Regions from separate parts of the Thermoanaerobacter brockii subsp. finnii Ako-1 genome, predicted to be linked through region 3. Evidence: riboswitches for the same ligand, from Rfam matches in the RefSeq annotation. Region 3 holds a riboswitch; each other region holds the start of a gene.
The links. Region 3 has a riboswitch for S-adenosylmethionine ahead of THEBR_RS03550 (methylenetetrahydrofolate reductase). Riboswitches for the same ligand answer to the same signal wherever they lie in the genome.

Region 1: another riboswitch for S-adenosylmethionine. It lies ahead of THEBR_RS02585 (homoserine dehydrogenase); the one in region 3 lies ahead of THEBR_RS03550 (methylenetetrahydrofolate reductase).
Region 2: another riboswitch for S-adenosylmethionine. It lies ahead of metK (methionine adenosyltransferase); the one in region 3 lies ahead of THEBR_RS03550 (methylenetetrahydrofolate reductase).
Region 4: another riboswitch for S-adenosylmethionine. It lies ahead of THEBR_RS06750 (methionine ABC transporter ATP-binding protein); the one in region 3 lies ahead of THEBR_RS03550 (methylenetetrahydrofolate reductase).

Annotation. Positions count from the first base shown of each region.
Region 1 is NC_014964.1:519,062-523,638, forward strand. Features, by position in the region: gene THEBR_RS02580 (IS30 family transposase) at 1-958, shown strand, start outside; SAM riboswitch class I at 1,259-1,369, shown strand; gene THEBR_RS02585 (homoserine dehydrogenase) at 1,437-2,729, shown strand; gene THEBR_RS02590 (homocysteine synthase) at 2,769-4,052, shown strand; gene metX (homoserine O-acetyltransferase MetX) at 4,073-4,577, shown strand, end outside.
Region 2 is NC_014964.1:1,823,358-1,827,934, reverse strand. Features, by position in the region: gene THEBR_RS09140 (Gmad2 immunoglobulin-like domain-containing protein) at 1-165, shown strand, start outside; gene yyaC (spore protease YyaC) at 170-682, opposite strand; gene THEBR_RS09130 (hypothetical protein) at 778-1,317, shown strand; tRNA gene THEBR_RS09125 (tRNA-Pro) at 1,475-1,550, shown strand; tRNA gene THEBR_RS09120 (tRNA-Val) at 1,555-1,630, shown strand; tRNA gene THEBR_RS09115 (tRNA-Tyr) at 1,652-1,737, shown strand; gene THEBR_RS09110 (rubrerythrin family protein) at 1,874-2,377, shown strand; SAM riboswitch class I at 2,490-2,594, shown strand; gene metK (methionine adenosyltransferase) at 2,652-3,839, shown strand; gene recD2 (SF1B family DNA helicase RecD2) at 4,039-4,577, shown strand, end outside.
Region 3 is NC_014964.1:740,609-745,185, forward strand. Features, by position in the region: gene THEBR_RS03535 (glucose-6-phosphate isomerase) at 1-46, shown strand, start outside; gene glgP (alpha-glucan family phosphorylase) at 92-1,717, opposite strand; SAM riboswitch class I at 2,217-2,321, shown strand; gene THEBR_RS03550 (methylenetetrahydrofolate reductase) at 2,385-3,296, shown strand; gene THEBR_RS03555 (homocysteine S-methyltransferase family protein) at 3,310-4,577, shown strand, end outside.
Region 4 is NC_014964.1:1,356,159-1,360,735, forward strand. Features, by position in the region: gene THEBR_RS06740 (Rqc2 family fibronectin-binding protein) at 1-1,364, shown strand, start outside; gene thpR (RNA 2',3'-cyclic phosphodiesterase) at 1,389-1,937, opposite strand; SAM riboswitch class I at 2,191-2,313, shown strand; gene THEBR_RS06750 (methionine ABC transporter ATP-binding protein) at 2,383-3,417, shown strand; gene THEBR_RS06755 (methionine ABC transporter permease) at 3,410-4,063, shown strand; gene THEBR_RS06760 (MetQ/NlpA family ABC transporter substrate-binding protein) at 4,096-4,577, shown strand, end outside.

The sequences.
Region 1 (4,577 bases), 220 kb from region 3:
AGAAGGAAGAAGTATTCGGTATATTGCTAAAAAACTTAATCGATCTCCAAGCACTATAAGCCGTGAAATTAAACGTGGAACTACTACACAACTTAGAAGTGATTTATCTTCTTATACAAGCTATTTTCCTGAAACCGGTCAAGCTATCTACGAAAAAAATCGCTCAAATTGCGGAGCTAAATTTAAAGTAGCTAAAGCAGAAGATTTTTTGAAATATGCTGAAAATAAAATATTAAATGAAAAATGGTCACCAGATGCAGTTGTAGGCTATTGTAAAAAAGACCCAAGCTGGAATAATAAAACTATTGTTTGTACTAAAACACTGTACAACTATATAGATAGAGGATTATTAAAAGTTAAAAACATTGATTTACCTTTAAAACTACGTTTAAAACCAAGAAAGAAACAAAATCGTAAAAATAAACGTATTATGGGTAAAAGTATTGATTTTAGGCCTAAAGAAGTTGAAAGCCGTGAAGTTTTTGGGCATTGGGAAATAGATACGTTAATTGGCAAGAAATCTAATGACAAGGTCCTTTTAACATTAATAGAGCGTAAGACTCGCCATGAAATAATATTCTTATTAGATGCAAAAGACAATAAATCTGTTAAAGATGCATTATCAAAATTAAAAGATATGTTTGGTGACAATTTAAGCAAGGTCTTTAAAACAATAACATCTGATAATGGTACAGAGTTTAGTGATTTAGAAAGTGCTCTTTTAGAATATGGCGTAGAAGTATATTATACACATCCATATTCATCTTGGGAAAGAGCTACAAATGAACGACATAACGGTCTTATACGACGTTTCATCCCTAAAGGTAAAAGTATTAAAGATTTATCTATAGATACGATAAAGAGAGTAGAAAACTGGCTTAATAACCTTCCACGAAAATTGTTAAATTACAAAACGCCTAAGGAATACTTTTATGAAGAGCTGGCAAAAATCTGTTAAGCCCATCCATTATAAAGTTTAGAGCTCGTTCGTGATTTGTCAAGGGGCAGGCTTCGCCTGACTTTAACCCTTGACAAATCACGACCTTCGCTCAACTTGTTAACTAAGATGGGCTTAAGGTTATATATGATTTGTTCCAAATCCTATATCTACATGATTTTCATTAGGTGTTGCATTTAATATTGCAATTTATAAGAAAAAATTTAAGAAAGAGTACAAAAAAAAGTTCTTGACTTTACAGTTTCAAAGTGATAACATAGATTACAACATGCAAAATTGAATATAATATTACACACAAACCTCTTATCAAGAGTGGTGGAGGGACTGGCCCGATGAAACCCGGCAACCGGCATTTATATGCGTCTGGTGCCAAATCCTGCAGGTTAGGGTGTCTAACCTGAGAGATGAGAGGAGTGGCGGATTATTAGGCCCTCTTCTCATTGAGAAGAGGGCCTAAAAATTTATTTGGAGGTGTGACATGAAAATAAAAATCGGATTATTAGGACTTGGAACAGTAGGAACAGGAGTATATAAATTGATAACTTCAAGAGGAGGTCATATAAGGGAGAGTACAGGGGTTTATCCTGAGATAAAGAAGATACTCGTGAAAAATCTCAATAAGCCAAGGAAAGTGAAGGTAGAAGGACTACTTACCCAAAATGCTGAAGAAATTTTGAAAGATAAAGAGATAAAAATAGTCATTGAAGCAATAGGAGGCATTTCTCCAGCTTACGAATATGTGAAGGAAGCCTTGTCTTCAGGGAAGCATGTAATCACTGCAAATAAAGAATTGATGGCTAAACATGGGGAAGATTTAAATGAAACAGCAAAAAAAAATGGAGTGTTTTTAAAATGCGAAGCAAGTGTTGGAGGAGCAATACCTATACTTCATCAAATTGATAGATTAAAAATCACAGATGAAATAGATTTTGTAGGAGGTATAGTAAACGGCACTACTAACTACATTCTTACGCAAATGTCTACTAAAGGAAAAAGTTATGAAGAAGCACTTAAAGAAGCTCAGCAATTAGGTTATGCAGAAGCAAATCCCGATTATGATGTAAAAGGTTTTGATTCACTGTATAAACTGATTATTCTAATGCGCAAAGTATTTAATGTAAATGTGCCGGTAAATTCTATAAGGAGAAGTGGGATTGATGGGATTGCAAGAGAAGATTTAGATTATATCACTGAATGGGGGTATAAATTAAAATTGTTTGCATGGGGAAAAAAGATAGAAAATGGTGTTTTTGCAGGAGTAGAACCCGTTTTGGTTGAGGAAAGCAATATTTTGTCGAGGGTAAACGACGTAAATAATGCTGTTATTCTTAAAGGAGATAGTTTTGGCGAATATGTATTTGTGGGCAAAGGGGCAGGAGAGCTTCCTACTGGAGATGCAGTTGTCGCGGATTTAATTGATATACTGTTAAATTATAATATCAAAGATAATGATGCAGCAAAGCTTCTTCCAGTTCGTCAAGGAAGCTTTACAGATACGTTTTATATAAGACTCAAAATGCATAAAGGAGATATTTTAAATCTACAAAAGATTTTGAATTTCTTTAAAAGAGAAGAAGCTTTAATCTTAGAGTCCTCTTACGAAAATGACACATTTGCTGCTGTAATTAAATTAAAGACAAATATTGATGTATTTGTAGAAAAGCTAAATGACAAAAAAATTGGAGAACTAAAAGCAATTTTTAAAGTGTTACAAGAGGATATAGATGAGTTACAGTTAAAAGAATTTGAAGATTTGGTAGGAGTAATTTAGAAATCAAATATTTATATTTGATGAAAGGGGATAAAGATTATGTCTAAAAAATATGGTTTTTCAACTTTGGCAATTCATGAAGGGTGGGAGCCTGACCCAACTACGGGAGCTGTAGCACTTCCTATATATCAAACTTCTTCCTTTGCTTTTAAAAGTACTGAGCACGCTGCAGACCTCTTTGCCTTAAAAGAAGAAGGGTATATATATACTCGAATGATGAACCCCACAGTTGACGTTTTTGAAAAGAGAATAGCTGCATTAGAAGGTGGAGTAGGTGCCCTTGCTGTATCTTCAGGTCAAGCAGCTATAACGCTGGCAGTTACTAATATCGCAGGAGTAGGAGACGAGATTGTATCTTCTACCAATCTTTATGGAGGGACTTATAATCTTTTTGCGACTACTTTGAAAAAGTTTGGTATAAATTTTAAGTTTGTGGACCCCAGCAATCCTGAAAACTTTAAAAGTCAAATAACAGATAACACAAAAGCTTTGTACGTTGAGACTATTGGCAATCCAAAGATTGACGTGGCTGACATTGAAAAAATAGCAGAAATTGCCCACACTGCAGGAATTCCTCTCATTGTAGATAATACTTTTGCAACTCCTTACCTTGCACGGCCTATCGAGTTTGGGGCTGATATAGTGGTACATTCGGCGACTAAATTTATAGGTGGACATGGGACTTCTATAGGTGGAGTTATAGTAGATTCTGGAAAATTTAATTGGGACAATGGAAAGTTTCCAGAACTTACAGAACCAGATCCAAGTTATCATGGTATAAGGTATGTAAAAGATGTAGGCGAAGCAGCTTATATTGTAAAAGCGAGGGTGCAGCTTTTAAGGGATTTGGGTACTGCTTTGAGTCCCTTTAATGCATTTTTATTCGCACAAGGATTAGAGACTTTATCTCTTAGGATGGAAAGGCACAGTCAAAATGCTTTAAAAGTTGCAGAGTTTTTAGCTTCTCATCCCTACGTTTCGTGGGTGAATTATCCAGGACTTAAATCAAGTCCATATTATGCTTTGGCACAAAAGTATTTGCCAAGAGGGCAAGGAGGAGTTTTGACTTTTGGCATAAAAGGTGGATTAAAAGCAGGCATTAAGTTTATAGAGAGTTTAAAATTATTTACTCATCTTGCTAATATAGGGGATGCAAAGTCTTTGGTTATACATCCAGCCAGCACGACCCATCAGCAGTTATCAAAAGAAGAACAGCTAGCTTCTGGTGTTACGGAGGATATGATAAGACTTTCTGTAGGGCTGGAAGACATAGAAGATATATTAGAAGACCTTGATAATGCGCTTTATGCATCGCAAAAATAGATAAGGAAAGGTTGATGTAGATGATAGTTGAGGAAAAAAAGGTTACACTAAAAGGGAAAAATATATTCACTACAGAAAGTGGATATAGTTTTGATGAACTTACTATTGTTTATGAAACTTATGGAAAATTAAATAAAGAAAAAAATAACGTGATACTTGTGGAACACGCTTTAAGTGGCAGTGCACATGCAGCAGGTATGCATCCTGGGAAAAATAACGTGGGCTGGTGGGACCCTTTAATTGGTCCGGGCAAGTATATTGATACAGATAAGTATTTTGTCATATGTTCTAACTTTCTTGGCAGTTGTTATGGAACGACAGGCCCTTCTTCTATAGACCCTAGAACAGGAAAACCTTACGGTTTAAGGTTTCCAAAAATTAATATAAGAGACATGGTGAGAGTGCAGAAACTTCTTCTAGATTATCTTGGCATAGACCGGATAAAAGTCGCTATTGGAGGGTCTATGGGAGGAATGCAGGCTTTAGAGTGGGCAGTGACATACCCGGATTTAGTGGATAAATCTA
Region 2 (4,577 bases), 1.1 Mb from region 3:
TTTGTCCAAGCAACTGACGCTGCTCCTTCTTGGGGGGATTTCGAAGCTATAATTTCCTATAAGCCTTTAAAAGAGCCGCAAAATGGGATTCTTCAAGTTTTCTCTTTAAGCCCTAAAGATGGTTCTATACAAAATTTAGTTTCTATACCTTTAAAATTAAAATAAAAAATTATGAATGTTTCAAAGCTAAATAAATTCCTTCTGCTATTGTTTCTGCAATATCAAAAACAAAGCCTAATCTAATTGAATTTAATGGCAATGAGTCATATACATCGACAATGCCTACTATTGAAATATCTCCAACAGGAGGAAGCATTTTCCCCACCCCTTTTCCAGGGTACAGTGGGGCTTTTTTTATTGAGATTTTTCCTATACTTTCTTTGTCTCCCAAAGAAGCATCTATAGCTATAATTTTACTATTAGGATGCTTCTTTTTTATGTATTTTATATTTTCTTCTAAGTTTATAGCGTGAATTGGCCTCTTTAAGGTACCGTAAACAAAGTAAGTTGGTGGAAGTGATTTTGTTAACAGATTTCCTACGATAGGACCTAAGGAGTCGCTTATAAATTTATCTGTACCAATACATAAAAAAACTGAATTAGGGCTTAAATAGGAATTTAAAAAATTAGCTATGAAATAAACGGCGTTATCATCATCATATTTAAGCCTTAATTCTTCCATAATTGAAGCCTCCCTTTTTAATAATAAACTGAATTAAAAAATTAAGGGAAGGAATAATAAATGTGTACAGTTAAAATAATGGGAGGTTTTCAAAAATGAAAAAATATACAGTTTACATAATTCTAATCGCGGTATTTTTGTCAGCTACTACTATGTTTATGTTAAAAACATATTTTAAAGAACATAAGAATAAGGAGGAAATTAAAACTTTTGATGAAGTATATCCCGCAGGGAAACAGATGTGGGATAGGGAAATAGAAAATGTAGAAAAATATAATGAGTCTAAGACTACAAAAATTTCAAGAGAAGAAGAAAAATATTCAAGCCAAGCTCTTGAGCAAAATGTAGATAAAACTACAACACAAGAAAATGAAAAAGATAAAAAAGAAAAAGTGATTACTGTAGAAGAAATATTGGAAATACAAGATAAAATGGAAGCTTCTCAGAAGGCAAAGGTAATGGAAATTTTACAGAAGTTAGGGAAAGAGGATATGGATAAGATTATGAAGATGGCAGAGAAAGGATTAACAAAGGAAGATAATGAAAGATTATTAAACATATTGAAAAATAAACTTTCTTCCGAAGAGATAAATTATCTTGTAGAAATAGCAAATAAATATTTTGCCGCGAAATGACCTTATGTGGTATTTTGTGCAGACACTTTAAAATATGACGTATTCTTAAAAAATTTAAAGATTGCAAGCGATAAATCAATAAAACGGCCATTTTTAAGCTTTTATGCCTATTGTGAAATTTCATTTTTTCTATTATAATTTATTTCGTCACTGATGTCGGGATGTGGCGCAGTTGGTAGCGCACGTGCTTTGGGAGCATGGGGTCGGGGGTTCAAGTCCCTCCATCCCGACCATTGTGGTCGTATAGCTCAGCTGGGAGAGCACCTGCCTTACAAGCAGGGGGTCATAGGTTCGAGTCCTATTGCGACCACCATTTTCAAAAATTAAATATTGTGGAGGGATACCCAAGTGGCCAAAGGGGGCAGACTGTAAATCTGTTGGCTGTCGCCTTCGATGGTTCGAATCCATCTCCCTCCACCATTGAAAAAAAGACCGTAAGGTCTTTTTTATTTTTCTCCTTCAAATGTCTTGACATGGTAAAAAAGTGTAGTATAATATTATTTGAAAGAGAAAATTATTATTTATTAATAAAAATTTAATTAGGGAGGAATCTTTTATGAGAGAAATGACGAGACATAATCTTAGTGAAGCCTATGCTGGAGAGAGTCAAGCTCACATGAGATATCAAATTTTTGCTGATGTAGCTGAAAAAGAAGGCAAACCTAATATTGCAAGACTTTTCAGGGCTATTTCCTATGCTGAATTGGTACATGCCACAAATCATTACAAAACTCTTGGAGAAGTTGGAAATACAGTAGAAAATCTTGAAAAAGCTATAGAAGGGGAAACCTTTGAAGTAGAAGAGATGTATCCTGCTTATAATGCTGTTGCAGAACTTCAAGAGGAATCTGGAGCTAAAAAAAGCATACATTATGCTATTGAGGCTGAAAAAATACATGCAAAATTGTACACTGAAGCAAAAGAAGCAGCATTAAAAGGAGAAGACATAAAGATATCAAAAGTTTACATATGTCCCGTTTGTGGATATACCTCTGTTGATGTATTGCCAGAAAAATGTCCTGTATGTGGAGTTCCTGGAGAAAAATTTGTAGTATTTTAAATATAATTTTTCAAAAAAGAGCATGTTTTGGCATGCTCTTTTTTTGATGCAAAAATATTTGACATAGTAGATAAAGTGTGCTATAGTAGACATCAGAAAATTTAATAACATGCTCTTATCAAGAGAGGTGGAGGGAAAGAGCCCGATGAAACCCAGCAACCTGTCCTATAGGACAAGGTGCTAATTCTCTCAGAAGCATGCTTCTGAAAGATGAGGGTATGTGCCTCTTCTTTTGGAAGGGGTTTTATTTTGTTTTTAAGGAGGAATAGAAAAAATGCGTAGACTGTTTACATCTGAATCAGTCACAGAGGGGCATCCTGATAAAATTTGTGATCAGATTTCTGACGCAATATTAGATGAAATTTTGAAAAAAGATCCCTATGCCAGAGTTGCTTGTGAGACTGCTGTAACTACCGGTTTGGTTTTAGTAATGGGAGAAATTACTACTCAGTGCTATGTAGATATTCCGAAAGTTGTAAGGAAAGTAGTAGAAGAAATTGGCTATACTAGAGCAAAATTCGGTTTTGACGCTGATACTTGTGCGGTTATCACTTCTATTGATGAGCAATCACCGGATATTGCCCTCGGTGTGGACAAGGCATTAGAAGCTAAAAGAGGAGAACTTTCAGATTCGGAAATTGAGGCTATTGGCGCTGGAGACCAGGGTTTAATGTTTGGTTTTGCTTGCGATGAAACAGAAGAATTAATGCCTATGCCTATAATGCTAGCTCACAAGCTTGCAAGAAGACTGGCGGAAGTTAGAAAGAACGGGACATTAAGCTATTTAAGACCAGATGGTAAAACACAAGTAACAGTAGAGTATGAAGATGATAAGCCTGTGAGGGTAGATTCTGTTGTAGTATCAGCTCAACATGCACCTGAGATTGATCACGATACTATTGAAAGAGATATTATTGAACATGTAATAAAACCTATAATTCCTGAAAATATGATAGATGATAAGACTAAAATTTTTGTAAATCCCACAGGAAGGTTTGTAATTGGTGGACCTCAAGGTGATAGCGGACTTACAGGAAGAAAAATTATTGTAGACACCTATGGCGGATATGCAAGGCACGGGGGCGGAGCTTTTTCTGGTAAAGACCCTACAAAAGTTGATAGATCCGCAAGTTATGCTGCAAGATATGTGGCAAAAAATATTGTGGCAGCAGGACTTGCTAAGAAGTGTGAAGTGCAATTAGCTTATGCGATAGGTGTTGCTACACCTCTTGAAATAGGTATTGATACTTTTGGCACAGGTAAAATATCAGATGAAAAGATTTCGGAAATTGTAAAACAAGTTTTTGATTTAAGACCTGCAGCTATAATTAGGGATTTAGATTTAAGAAGACCTATTTATAGACAAGTTGCAGCTTATGGCCACTTTGGAAGACACGACTTAGACCTCCCATGGGAGAAAACAGACAAAGTAGATATATTAAAAAAGTTGGCAGGAATATAAATTTGAAAGCCCGGGTAAACCCGGGCTTATGGCATTTTTTATATATCTTTTTTAAATGCCATAGAATTTATGTTTTGTAAACGCTTCGCTACCTTAATTATACCACAAAAATTGAAAAAAAGAAATGAATTGGCTTTAATTTGCTTTAAATATAAGGTAAAATTAAATAAAGAAAAGAATTAAAACAGGAGAATCGGCTATGATTGACATAGAGGGTGTAGTTGAAGAAATAATTTTTAGAAATGAACAAAATGGTTATACGGTTTTAGAATTAAGTACCCAAGGTTTAGTAGTCACTGCTGTAGGTTATATGCCTTATGTAAACATTGGGGAAAGAATTAAAATTGAAGGAGAATGGGTAGAACATCCTGATTATGGTGAGCAAATTAGGGTTTTAAATTATGAAACCTTGGCTCCCACCACTTTAGAAGGAATAGAAAAGTTTTTATCTTCTGGCTTAATTCCTGGAATAGGTCCTGTTACAGCAAGAAAAATTGTAAAAAAGTTTGGCGTTGATTCTTTAAATATAATTGAAACTGCACCAGAAAGATTAAAAGAAATAAAAGGTCTAAGCGATGAGAAGATAAAAAGAATTTGTGAAGCTTATGAAATGCAAAAGGGCATAAAAGAAGTGATGGTGTTTTTGCAGGGGTACGGTATTTCCACTGCAATGGCTATAAAGATTTATAAAGAATACGGAAACAACGCGATTGAAATTATTAAGCAAAACCCTTACAG
Region 3 (4,577 bases):
ATATGAAAAAGAAAAAGAATTGTTAGAAAAAAGATTGGGAAAATAAATTAAAGGCCGGACAATTGCGCGGCCTTTTTAAATAGGGGTTGACTTATTTTTTTGTGTACATTAAATCGTAGTATTCTTTTAACATTCTATTAGCTGAGAAAGCTTCATAAGTCGTCCTTATACTTTCTCTCATCATGTTTTCCCATTTCGCTTTATCATTGTAGTAGGTTGGAACTACTTTATTTAAAAGGACGTCATAGAGTGCTTCAAGGTCGTGTTTGTCTAATTCTTCTATATTGTCAGACTCAAAACCATCCCCAAATTGCCAGCCATTTACTCCGTCTATACAAGCTTCTGCCCACCATCCATCTAAAATACTTAAATTTAACACTCCGTTCATGGCGGCTTTCATGCCGGAGGTACCACTGGCCTCTAATGGTCTTCTTGGATTGTTTAACCACACATCAGTGCCTCGAGTAAGCATTTTTCCTATTGTCATATCGTAATCTTCTAAGAATACTACGCTTTCAGGATATTTCTTTGTCATCTCTATTAATTTTGCGACAATTTTTTTACCCACGTCATCTAATGGATGACCTTTTCCTGAAAACACCATTTGAATTTTTTTAGACCTTAGATAATCACCTATGACTTCGTCATTTGTAAATATAAGGTCGCTTCTTTTGTAAGGAGCAGCTCTCCTTGAAAAACCTATCAAAAGCTTGTCAGCGTCTAATTTAACTCCTGTCCTTTGATATACAAAATCAATTAATTCTTGTTTTAAAATATTATGAGTTTCTAAAAGTCCTTCACCTTTGTTGTAGGCTTCTATTATCCTTTTATCTACCCAAGTGTTTCTGTCAATTCCGTTTGTTATTGAAATTATAGGAGCCTTGTTGTCAACATGTTGCCACATTTTGTTTGCAGTTTGACCGTGAAGTTTTGAGACACCGTTTGCAATACGAGAAAGTCTCAAACCTGCGACTGTCATATTAAAAGGAACACCACCAATTTGAGCCATTTGCTCAATTGAAAGGCCATTGTTTGCACCCATGTACATGAGAAGTTCTAAATCGTGAGATTCGTTTCCTTCTTTAACAGGGGTATGGGTTGTAAATACTACTTCTTCCCTTGTGGCTTTCCACGCCTCTTCAAAACTCATATTTTGATTTTCCATTTTCTCTCTTATAAGCTCAATGGCTGCTAATACTGCATGCCCTTCGTTAAAATGATAAACATCAACATCAATTCCCAAAGCTCTTAAAGCTCTTACTCCGCCAATGCCTAATACTATTTCCTGTGCAACTCTTTCTTCACCAAACCATCCATAAAGTTGACCTGTTATCCATCTGTCCCCATTTTCTGGTATATCTGTGTCAAGCAAATACAGAGGAGCATTGTCAAAGTTGTCTATCAACCATACTTTGCAATACACATTTCTATTTCTTATTTTTACTTTTACCTTTACTCCAGTGTCCTTTAAAAAGTCGTACTTACGTGTGTAATTGCGATAGGCATCATAGGGGTATCCGTCTTCACCGATATGTTGTTCTGTATAACCTTGTTTCCACAGTATGCCTATTCCTACTAAAGGCATACCTAACTCTTTTGCAGCTTTTAGATGGTCTCCTGCTAAAATGCCTAAGCCACCTGCATATAGTTTGAAATCTGACTGTAAGCCATATTCCATGCAGAAATAGGCTACTCTTGGTAATTTTTCATTACCCATATTAAACCTCCTCATTTTCCAAGTGTTAAGTATATTATAATATTAAAAAAATCATTATGCAAGTGTTTGCACAAGTATTAAAAATAAAAACAGTGTTATTGCTCAATAATTTTTATATCTATGTACGGGCCACTCAGTGAATGCTAATACTAAAAGCATTATAAAATTCACAATAGGTATAAACATCAAAAGACCATATGCTCCTCCATAACCAGTTTTATCAAAAATTTTCCACCAGATTAAACCGTAAAGTATAATTGATCCAATAGAAAGGATACCAAAAATAAGAGATGAGAACATTCAAAACATTCCTTTCTCGAAAATTTATATTCTTTACAATTATAGTATAGCAAATAACATAAAAAATTTACAGATTTATTTTAAAAAAGTTAAAAGCCTGCAAAATCTTTAGAGAGGGACAAAAAAATTTCTATTGACATAGGAGTTAATCCATAGTATCATATAGCTTAAATAGTTTAACAATTTAATACTTTAAAATCTCTTATCGAGAGTGGTGGAGGGACTGGCCCGATGAAACCCGGCAACCGGCATTTTATATGCGTCTTGGTGCCAATTCCAGCAGCGTTTCGCTGAAAGATGAGAGAGTTTTGGTGTCTCTTCTTTTGGCGAAGAGACTTTTTTATTTTTAAAAATGGAGGCGATGTAGATGTTGAAAAATGAAAATTTGTGTACTAAACTTAAGAAAAGGAAGTTTGTTGTGACAGCAGAAATTTCTACGCCAAAAGGGGTAGATATAACGAAAACTATTGAAGAAGCGAGAAAATTAAAAGGCATTGTAGATGCCTTAAATATAACGGACTGTCCTATGGCGAATATGCGGATGAGTCCTATAGCAGTCGCTCACCTTTTACAAGACCACTTAAACATTGAAGCTATTTTTCATTTGACCTGTAGAGACAGAAATCTGATAGGCCTTCAGTCAGAGCTCTTAGGAGCTTATGCGTTAGGTGTGAGAAACATACTAGCCTTGACAGGAGATGAACCTTCCCGTGGAGATACTCCTCAGGCTAAAGGGGTATATGATGTAGATTCTGTTGGGCTTTTAAAGATTATCAGTGCTTTTAATAGAGGTTATGATTACAATGGAAATAAATTAGATTCCCCAACAGAATTTTGCGCCGGTACGACTGCAAATCCAAATGATTTAAGGGATGAAGCACTAGAGAAGCTTAAAGTTAAGATAGAGGCAGGGGCAGAATTTATTCAAACACAACCGGTTTATGATGAGGAAATTTTATTTAAGTTTATTGAAAAGATTAAAAATTTCAATGTACCACTTTTGATAGGCATATTACCTCTTAAAAGCTATAAAATGGCAGTCAATTTAAATGAAAAAGTGCCAGGTATAGATATTCCAGAAAAAGTTTTAGAAAGGCTAAAGGATGGAGGAAGAGAAGAGGGAATAAACATAGCTGTAGAGTTTATAAAGCGGATACGCAGTGAAGTTGCAGGAATTCACATTATGCCTTTAGGGAGTACAAATGTTGTGTTAGAAATAATTTCAAGAGTCGATGATTTAGTCTGTGATTTTGCAGAAAATAACGTACAGATGAATTAAATGGAGGTTAAAAATGTTAGACATTTTTAAAGAACTTTCAAATAGAGTGATTGTTTTTGATGGAGCAATGGGGACACAACTTCAAGAGAGGGGTTTAAAAACTGGAGAGTGTCCCGAATATATGAATATAACCCATCCAGAAGTAGTATTTGATATCCACAGGTCCTATATAGAAGCAGGAGCGGATGTGATTGAGACAAATACCTTTGGCGCTAACAGGATAAAATTAGCAAAATATGGACTGGAAAATGAGGTTTTCAATATTGTCACTCAGGCTGTCAAAATTGCCAAAGAAGCTTCCAAAGATAAACCTGTGGCACTTTCTATAGGACCTATTGGAGAACTTTTGACCCCTTATGGAGACATGACTTTTGACGAAGCTTATGATGTTTTTAAAGAAGTAGTTATAGCTGCAGAAAGAGCGGGAGCAGATATTGTTTTAATTGAAACAATGTCAGATATGCTGGAGGCAAAAGCTGCCATTCTTGCTGCTAAAGAGAATTCAAACATGAAAGTTATATGTACAATGACTTTTCAAGAAGATGGAAGGACTCTCATGGGGTCAGACCCTATAACTGTAGTAGTTAGTTTACAAGGGTTAGGATTAGATGCCATTGGCGTTAACTGCTCGACAGGCCCCGATAAAATGGTAAGTGTAGTGGAAAAAATGTCTCAAGTTTCTCGCATACCTATTATTGCACAACCTAATGCAGGTATGCCTGTCATTCGCGACGGCAAAACAGTTTACGACTTAAAACCAGAAGAATTTGCTAGTTTCTTTCCTTTACTTGTTGAAAAAGGCGCTTCTATAGTGGGAGGGTGCTGCGGTACTACTCCTCACTATATAAAACTTGTTAAAAAAGCTGTAAAAGATTTAAAGCCAAAAGTCAAAGTCAACAAATTTACAGCTGTAGCTTCCAATACAAAAACAGTTTTCATAGGTGAAAATTATCTTTTAAGGGTTATAGGGGAACGTATAAATCCTACTGGAAAAAAGAAGTTAAGTGAGGCTTTTTTGGCGGGAAATGTGAGTTTAGCAGTAGAGGAAGCTATAAAACAGCAAAAATGCGGAGCGGAAATATTGGATGTAAATGTGGGAGTTCCTGGGGTAAACGAAGAAGAATTACTTCCTAAAGTAGTTTCTGAAATACAAAATGTGGTAGACATTCCTCTTCAAATAGATAGCACTAATATTAAAGCTGTAGAAAAAGCTATAAGAATTTTAAGAGGTAGACCCATAATCAACTCTGTAAGTGCAAAAGAGGAAAGTTTAAAAGAAGT
Region 4 (4,577 bases), 620 kb from region 3:
CTCTAATTATTGAAATAATGGGAAGACACAGCAATATCATATTAATTGACAAAGCTACTCAAACGATAATAGATAGCATAAAAAGAGTATATTCCGATATGAGTAAAGTAAGAGAAGTACTACCTGGGAGGCAATATGTCTACCCACCACTGCAGGAAAAGTTAAATATAAATAATCTCTCGCTACCTTCTTTTAAAGAAGCTGTTAATAACTACAAGTCAAAAAAAATTGAAAAAACCTTAGTAGATATTTTACAAGGATTTAGCCCCACTTTGGCAAGAGAAGTTACTTTTAGATGTAATATATCTGACAGATTTGTAGAATCAATAGAAGATGAGCAAATTGAAAATCTATATCAAAACATAAAAAAAATATATGAAGATGTTTTAAGCTTAAATTTAAAACCTTGCATTGCCTTTCAGGAAAATGAAGTAATTGACTTTTCTTGTATTGATTTATCTCAATATATTACAAAAACTTTTTTCCCTACAGTGAACAAAGCTGCTTGTAAATTTTTCAGTGAAAAAGCAAATATAGTAAATTTGCAAGTAAGGTCCTCGGATTTAAGAAAAATCATCAACAACAATTTAGAAAAACTTTATAACAAATTAGATAAACTTCAACAAGAATTAAACGAAGCAAAAAATGCTGACACTTTTAGACTTTACGGCGAACTTATAACAGCAAATATGCATTTGTTAAAAAAAGGAATGGAAAGCTTCAAAACCATAAACTATTACACTGGTGAAGAAATTGAAATACCCATTGACAAAAAATATTCCCCTTCAGAAAATGCACAAAGATACTTTAAAAAATACAGCAAGTTAAAAAATGCCAATAAAATAATAGAAAAACAAATATCCGATACTCTTGAGGAAATAACTTATTTAGAAGGTCAACTAGTGAACTTGGAAAATTGTACATTACCATCAGAAATAGAGGAAATAAAAAATGAACTGTCTGAACAAGGGTATATACATAAGCAGCAAAAGAAAAAAATATCACGGCAAACTCTTTCTCAACCGTTACATGTAGTATCTTCAGACGGTTTCGACATATATATAGGGAAAAACAACACTCAAAACGATTATCTAACGTTAAAATTCGCAAATCCTAACGATATATGGCTTCACACAAAAGACATGCCAGGGTCTCACGTCATAATCAAGACAAATAACAAACCTGTGCCTGAAACAACTCTTATTGAAGCTGCAAAATTAGCCGCCAAATATAGCAAAGCGAAACATTCTTCAAATGTACCTGTTGATTATACCTTAAAAAAATACGTAAAAAAACCTTCTGGCGCAAAACCAGGTTTTGTAATATATACAAGCCAAAAGACCCTTTATGTAGACCCAGAGTAAGATGCTTTTTAGGCATCTTACTTCTTATTTTAAAGGCACACTAAATATAGGAATATATTTTCTTCTATTTTCTTGTATAACACTCTCATACAAAAAAACTGTATCTACTAAAATTGCTCCTTTTTCTTGTTTTTCAAAAAGACTATTTACTTCTTCTATGTCAATGCTTAAACGTATGTCTCTGGCAATGGTAATGTGGGAAGTAAACTTTCTTTTATCTTTTTCAAAGCCAATTTTATATAATTCCTCATCTATATTGTCATGCAGTTTATTAAGAAAGGAATTTTCTTCTGTACCTACCCACAATACTCGCATATCGCCATTTCCCTTAAAAAATCCTACTTTGTCAAATTTTATATAAAAGGGACTAATATCTTTTACTGCTACTTCAAGAGAGTCTTTTATTTTCATTACACTTTCTGTTTCTATTTCCCCTAGAAATTTTAAAGTAATATGGAAATTATCTTTATGAGTCCATCTTCCTTTTATCGTATAATTTTTTAACTCTTCCTGAAAACTTGATAATTTCCCTATTGATTTTTCATCTAAATCAATTCCAATAAACGTTCTCATAGCACTCCTCCTTTTTTCTATTTCCATGGAAATAATTGTATTAAAACTTTCATTGTCCTCCTCAAAATTATAGCAAATAGAAGCAAAAAAAATCCATCTCAAATAGACTATTGCTATATTTTTCTTGCCTCTGTTTCTGTTAGCTTTATGATTTTTTAAATAACTTACATCATGACTTTTTTAACCTATTGACAAATGTTTATGTTGATGTTATTATCTAATTAAATTGCTAAAGTGAATAATAAAATAAAAACTCTTATCGAGAGCAGGTGGAGGGACTGGCCCGATGAAACCCGGCAACCGGTGGCCGAAAGTTTTAAACATGCGGCTGCACGGTGCTAATTCCTGCAGAACGTTGAGTTCTGGCAGATAAGAGGATTTAAAAACCTCTTCGTACTGTCAGAAGAGGATTTTTTATTTTTATTTTGGGAAAGGAGGTTTTTCTATGATCTATATTAGAAATCTTACAAAAGTTTATCATTCAGCTTCAGGAAATGTTAGGGCTTTGGAAGACGTCAACCTCAACATAGAAAAAGGCGATATTTTTGGAATTATAGGTCTGAGCGGTGCTGGAAAGAGTACTCTCCTGCGCTGCATAAATATGCTCGAAAAGCCAACTTTCGGTTCAATTGAGATAGATGGTGTTGAAATGACTCGGCTTTCTCCCTCTGAATTAAAAGAAATGCGAAAAAAAATAGGCATGATATTCCAGCATTTTAATCTGTTATCATCCAGAACTGTCAGAGGCAATGTGGCTTTTCCTTTGGAGATTGCCGGGCTGGACAAAAGGACAATCGATAAAAAAGTAGAAAATCTTTTAGAGCTCGTGGGGCTTTCCGACAAGGCCGACAACTATCCTTCTCAGCTTTCAGGCGGTCAAAAACAGCGGGTAGGTATAGCACGAGCCCTGGCTAATGATCCGAAAGTTCTTCTTTGTGACGAACCTACTTCAGCGCTGGATCCAGAAACAACTCTTTCTATTTTAAATCTTTTAAAAGATATAAATAGGGAGCTGGGAATCACCATAGTTCTCATAACTCATGAAATGAATGTCATTAAACAAATTTGCAATAAAGTAGCAGTTATTGAAAAAAGTCGTGTGGTAGAACAGGGACCTCTTATTGAAGTATTTAAAAAACCTCAAACAGAAACCGCACGAAATTTTTTGAAATCTGTAACTTTATCAGAAATGCCTAAGGAATTAAAAGATAGGATTGAAAACTTGTCCCACGAACACTTGGAAGGCAAAATTATTAAAATTGCCTTTTTCGGCGAAATTACAACAGAACCTGTCATATCAAACATTATAAGAAAATTTGATGTTGACACCAATATTCTCTATGGAAACATTGACCACATCCAGGGTATGCCCTACGGTACTCTTATAGTTGAGCTAAGAGGCAAAAACGGTGAAACAGACGCTGCTTTAAAATATCTAAAAGATTTGGGACTCGACGTGGAGGTGATTGAAAATGTCTGAAACTATAAACTTGTTGCTGGTTGCCACATGGCAAACTATTTACATGGTGGCGGTGTCAACGTTCATAGCAACGATTTTCGGGGTACCCCTCGGAATCCTGCTGATGGTAACCGACAGGAATCAGATACTGCAAAACGAACTTTTAAACAAAATACTAGGCACTATTGTAAATATTTTTCGCTCTGTGCCTTTTGTAATACTTTTAATCGTGCTTATACCTTTTACACGATTGCTTGTAGGGAAAGCTATAGGGACCACCGCAGCGATTGTTCCCCTTTCGGTAGCGGCTATTCCCTTTATGGGAAGGCTTACCGAAACAGCATTAAGAGAGGTAGACCGCGGTATCATTGAAGCAGCCCAGTCTATGGGAGCTTCACCCCTTCAAATCATAACCAAGGTGCTAGTCCCCGAGGCTTTACCTTCAATAGCCGCAGGGATTACCATAACTACTATAAATTTAGTGGGATATTCTGCCATGGCAGGTGTTATAGGAGGTGGTGGGCTAGGAGATTTAGCAGTAAGATATGGATATCAGCGATTTATGCTCGACATTATGCTTTATACCGTAGCAATTTTGGTAGCTATGGTACAGCTAATTCAACTCATAGGAGATGTACTAGTAAAACAGCTGTCAAAAAATCGGTAAATTTTACTTTTTTAATAAAGGAGGAGATTGATGTGAAAAAGTTCTTAACTACACTTTTATTACTGAGCCTTCTAACAATTTTTATTGCGGGATGCGGAACAAAACAAGGACCCACTTCCGACAAACAAACCCAAAACCAGGGCGTATCAAAAACAACCATCAAAGTAGGAGCTACTCCAGTGCCCCACGCCCAAATTTTAAACGTCGTAAAACCCCTCCTCGAAAAAGAGGGAATTACTCTAGAGATTGTAGAGTTCACAGATTACGTGCAACCCAACCTAAAGCTAGCTGAAAAAGAATTAGATGCTAACTATTTCCAGCACATCCCTTATCTTGAAGATTTCTCAAAGGAGCATAATCTTGATTTAACATATATTGCTAAAGTTCATATCGAACCCATGGGTATATACTCCCAAAAAATCAAAAACCTCAGTGAGTTAAAAGAAGGCGCTACCATTGCCATACCCAACGACGCTACCAATGGCGGAAGAGCTTTGCTACTGCTGCAATCAGC